Regions from separate parts of the Streptomyces sp. NPDC101178 genome, predicted to be linked through region 1. Evidence: predicted binding sites of a transcription regulator. Region 1 holds the regulator's gene; the other holds the start of a gene.
The links. Region 1 encodes HspR, which represses chaperone genes until heat shock. Its sites were predicted from a motif close to TTGAGNNNNNNNNNCTCAA; they were not measured.
Positions count from the first base shown of each region.

Region 2: lon (endopeptidase La) is a predicted target of HspR. The motif match lies at 1,316-1,334, and genes of this name have one in related genera.

Region 1 is NZ_JBIWOZ010000003.1:536,519-538,979, forward strand. It holds gene dnaJ (molecular chaperone DnaJ) at 1-1,094, shown strand, start outside; gene ACIRR8_RS10900 (heat shock protein transcriptional repressor HspR) at 1,096-1,551, shown strand; partial or broken gene ACIRR8_RS10905 (helix-turn-helix transcriptional regulator) at 1,627-1,794, opposite strand; gene ACIRR8_RS10910 (LuxR C-terminal-related transcriptional regulator) at 1,925-2,461, opposite strand, start outside.
Region 2 is NZ_JBIWOZ010000002.1:524,717-527,177, forward strand. It holds gene lon (endopeptidase La) at 1-1,293, opposite strand, end outside; gene ACIRR8_RS06435 (RNA polymerase sigma factor) at 1,585-2,187, shown strand; gene ACIRR8_RS06440 (zf-HC2 domain-containing protein) at 2,184-2,461, shown strand, end outside.

The DNA of each region.
Region 1 (2,461 bases):
CCCGCGAGTTCCACCCGGACGCCAACAAGGGTGACGCCAAGGCGGAGGAGCGGTTCAAGGAGATCTCCGAGGCGAACGACGTCCTCGGCGACACCAAGCGGCGCAAGGAGTACGACGAGGCGCGCGCCCTCTTCGGCAACGGTGGCTTCCGCGCCGGCCCCGGTGGTGCGGGCGGCAACTTCAACTTCGACCTGGGCGACCTCTTCGGCGGAGGCGCCCCGGGCGGCGGACAGGGCGGTGCGGGCGGCGGGTTCGGCGGCGGCGGAGGCGGTCTCGGCGACGTCTTCGGCGGGCTGTTCAACCGCGGCTCCACCGGCACCCGGGTCCAGCCGCGGCGCGGCCAGGACATCGAGTCCGAGGTGACGCTCAGCTTCACCGAGGCGGTCGACGGGGCCACGGTCCCGCTCCGGATGTCCAGCCAGGCGCCCTGCAAGGCGTGTTCCGGCACCGGCGACAAGAACGGCACCCCCAGGGTCTGCCCGACCTGCGTCGGCACCGGCCAGGTCTCCCGCGGCACCGGCGGCGGCTTCTCGCTCACCGACCCGTGCGTGGACTGCAAGGGCCGGGGCCTCATCGCCCAGGACCCCTGCGACGTCTGCCACGGCAGCGGCCGGGCCAAGTCGGCCCGCACGATGCAGGTCAGGATCCCGGCGGGCGTCTCCGACGGCCAGCGGATCCGGCTGCGCGGCAAGGGCGGCCCGGGCGAGCGCGGCGGACCGGCCGGCGATCTGTACGTCGTCGTCCACGTCGGCGCCCACCCGGTCTTCGGCCGCAAGGGCGACAACCTCACGGTCACCGTGCCCGTCACCTTCCCGGAGGCGACGCTCGGCGGCGAGGTGAAGGTCCCCACCCTCGGCGGACCACCGGTCACCCTGAAACTGCCCGCAGGCACCCCGAACGGGCGTACGATGCGCGCCCGGGGCAAGGGCGCGGTCCGCAAGGACGGCACCCGCGGCGACCTGCTGGTCACCGTGGAGGTGGCGGTCCCCACGGACCTCGGCCAGGAAGGCCGGGACGCACTGGAGGCCTACCGCAAGGCGACCGCGGACGAGGACCCGCGGGCAGAACTGTTCCAGGCCGCGAAGGGAGCTTGAGATGGACGGCCGTCGACGCAATCCGTACCAGCTGACCGATGAATCACCGGTGTACGTGATCTCGATCGCGGCCCAGCTCTCGGGCCTGCACCCGCAGACGCTGCGCCAGTACGACCGTCTCGGCCTGGTCTCCCCGGACCGTACGGCCGGCCGGGGCCGGCGCTACTCGGCCCGTGACATCGAGCTGCTGCGCACCGTGCAGCAGCTGTCGCAGGACGAGGGCATCAACCTGGCGGGCATCAAGCGCATCATCGAGCTGGAGAACCAGGTGGCCGCGCTCCAGCAGCGCGTCGCCGAGCTCTCGGCGGCGGTGGACGGCGCGGCGGTCGCCATGCAGCAGCGCGAGGCCCAGGTGCACGCCTCGTACCGCCGCGACCTCGTGCCGTACCAGGACGTGCAGCAGACCAGCGCGCTGGTGGTGTGGCGGCCCAAGCCGAAGAGGGCGACGGGGGAGTAGGAGCGCGCACGCCTTGTGCGTTGCGCACGTCTTGTGCGGTTGCGCGCGCCTTGTGCGGCGGGGCCGGGAGAGCGTTCATGACGCCTTCCCGGCCCCGTCGGCGTATGCGCTCCGGCTGCCCCAGGTGCCGCCGTGGCCGGCCCTGGCGGTGCCCGAGTGGGCGAGGAGGGCGCCGAGGTGGGTGCGGCTGGTGGCGCCGAGGGTGTGCCTGAGTTTGGCGATGTGGGGGCGGCAGGTGCGGACGCCGATGCCCATCCTGCGCGAACGGTCTGAGCAGCCGCGTGAGCGCGGCCGACGCCGGTACGGCGCGTCCCCACCGCTCGTCGTGCGGGTCCGGGTGGACCAGGCCGCGCTCGAACAGGCAGGACACCCGCTAGTTCCGGTCGTCCGGACGTGCCGGAGCCGTCCGGGGCGACTGCTCGGCTGCGGTCGCCTCGACGATGCCCGACTCGACGAGCAGCGCGCCGAGATGGGTACGGCTGGTGGCGCCCAAGGTCTGCATGAGCTTGGCGATGTGGGAGCGGCAGGTGCGGACGCTGATGCCCATCTTGCGGGCCACCACGTCGTCCACATGGCCTTCGGCGAGGAGGCGGGCGATGCTGAGCTGGACGGCGGTGACCGGGGCGTTAGGTGCGGTCGCCTGGTGGTTCTCGGCCAGCGGTACGGCCTGGGCCCAGAGGACCTCGTACACCTGGATCAGGTAGGAGACCAGGGCCGGATGGCTGATCCGCAGCGCGGTGCTGCGGTCGGCGGAGGCGGGGATGTAGGCCACCGTCCGGTCGATGATGATCAGCCGTTCGACGGTCAGCTCGGTGGTGCGTACCTGCAGATGCTGGGCCGGGACCTGGCAGAGGTAGTCCCTGATGGAGCCGCTGTAGCGGGCCGGATGCTGGTAGATGTGGCGGATTCT
Region 2 (2,461 bases), on a different contig from region 1:
GACGACCGGGTTCATCGAACCGGCCTCCTTGATCGCCCGCACGATGCGTCCGGGAAGAGCACCCACGTACGTACGCCGGTGGCCCCGGATCTCCGCCTCGTCCCGGACACCGCCGAGCGCGACCCGGACGAACTCACGGCCCATGGCGTGCGCGACGGACTCCCCGAGCGAGGTCTTGCCGACACCGGGCGGACCGACGAGCGCGAGCACGGCACCGCCACGGCGCCCGCCGACCACACCGAGCCCCCGGTCGGCACGCCGCTTGCGCACCGCGAGGTACTCGGTGATCCGCTCCTTCACATCGGCGAGACCGGCGTGCTCGGCGTCCAGGACGGCACGGGCGCCACGGATGTCGTAGGCGTCCTCGGTGCGCTCGTTCCACGGCAGTTCGAGGACGGTGTCCAGCCAGGTGCGGATCCACGAACCCTCGGGAGACTGGTCACTGGACCGCTCCAGCTTCTCGACCTCCTTGAGCGCGGCCGTCCGGACGTGCTCGGGCAGATCGGCGGCCTCGACGCGGGCCCGGTAGTCGTCGGACTCGTCCTCCGGGTCGCCGTTGAGCTCGGAGAGCTCCTTGCGTACGGCGTCCAGCTGGCGGCGCAGCAGGAACTCGCGCTGCTGCTTGTCCACGCCCTCCTGGACGTCCTTGGCGATGGACTCGGCCACATCCTGCTCGGCGAGGTGCTCGCTCAGCCACTGGGTGGCGAGCTTCAGCCGCGCGACGGGGTCCACGGTCTCCAGGAGCTGGACCTTCTGCGCGGTGGTGACGAACGGCGAGTATCCGGAGTTGTCGGCGAGCGCGGAGATGTCCTCGATCTGCTGGACCCGGTCCACGACCTGCCAGGCACCGCGCTTCTTCAGCCAGGTGGTGGCGAGCGCCTTGTACTCCTTGGCCAGCTCGGCGGCCGAACCCGGCAGCGGCTCGGGTACGACGACATCGATCACGGTCCCCTCGACCCAGAGCGCCCGCCCCGGGCCGCTGGTCCCGGCTCCGATCCTGACCCGGTCGCGGGCCCGGATGAGCGCGCCCGGGTCGCCGTCGCTCAGGCGTCCGACCTGCTCGACGGTCCCGAGGACACCGGTCCCCGTGTACGTCCCGTCGATCCGCGGGACCAGCAGCACCTCGGGCTTCCCGCCACCGGGGCGGGCGGCGGCCTGCGCGGCCTCGACGGCGGCGCGCACCTCGGTGTCGGACAGGTCCAGCGGCACCACCATGCCGGGCAGGACGACCTCGTCGTCGAGCGGCAGCACGGGCAGGTCGATCGGTGTGAACGCCTTGGACTCGGTAGTCATGATCTCCCCTTCGGCAGGCAAGTTGAGCTATGTGGACTCAATGCTTGTGAGCCGCCGAATGTTCCCCGCGTGCTGTTCGCTGTGAGCGATCAAGGCTTGGAGGCCTGGTGGCCTTGTGTCCGGAGGCCTGATGAGCCCCGTGTCCACGGGAGCGCCCGGCACGGAGCGGCTATTCCCCGGGACCTCGGGATCACGAGACTTCGGGACGTCGGGACCCCGGGACTCCAGGACGTCAAGACCGCTCTCGCTGCCCGGTGAACCGGATACGGTCCGGCGGGCGATAGGGAGGGTGTGAGGCTGTTGCGCCCTGCGGGGGGAGACCGGGATGACGGTACGGAGAGCCACGACGCGGCGTTGCTGCGCGCCGTCGCGGGCGGGGACGCGGAGGCGCTCGGCGCGCTCTACGACCGGCATGCCGGCTGGCTGCACGCCCGGCTCGCCCGGCGATGCGCGGACGCGGAGACCGTACGCGAAGTGCTCCAGGACACCTTCGTGACCGTGTGGCGCTCCGCCGCCTCGCACCGGGGCGCGCAGGTCGGCGGCTGGCTGTGGGTGATCGCCTCGCGCCGGCTCGTCGACACCCTGCGGGCGGGCGCCCGCGCCGACCGTGCACCGAGCGCGGTGCCGGAGACCGTCGCCCCCTCCGCCGAGGACCGGGTGCTGGCGGGCCTGGAGTACGGGGACGTCGGCACCGCGCTCGCCGGGATCTCGCCGGAGCTGCGCGATGTCCTGCGCGCCACGGTGGTGGACGGGCTGTCGACGAGGGAGGCGGCCGCGCTGCTCGGCATTCCCGAAGGCACGGTCAAGACCCGTGCGATGCGGGCCAGGCGCGAGCTGCGGGCCGCGCTGGAACGGCTGGCGCCGGACGGCGAAGCGCTGGGAGGTACGGCATGAGGCGGCAGGATTCCGGTCCGGGGCCGGACTGGCACGTGGGCGGGGAGCTGGCCGCGCGGTACGCCGCCGGTACGGCTGCCGAGAGCGACGCCTGGTCCCTGGAGAAGCATGTCGAGACGTGCGGGGACTGCGCGGCCGTGGTGTCGTCGGCGGTCCGGGCGGTGGCGGAGACCGGGGCGGCGCTGGCCGGGATCCGGGCGGCGGTACTGGAGCGGGCTGTCGGGGAACCACGGGAGGGCGTCGGCTCCCGGGCGTACGCCGACACCACCATCAG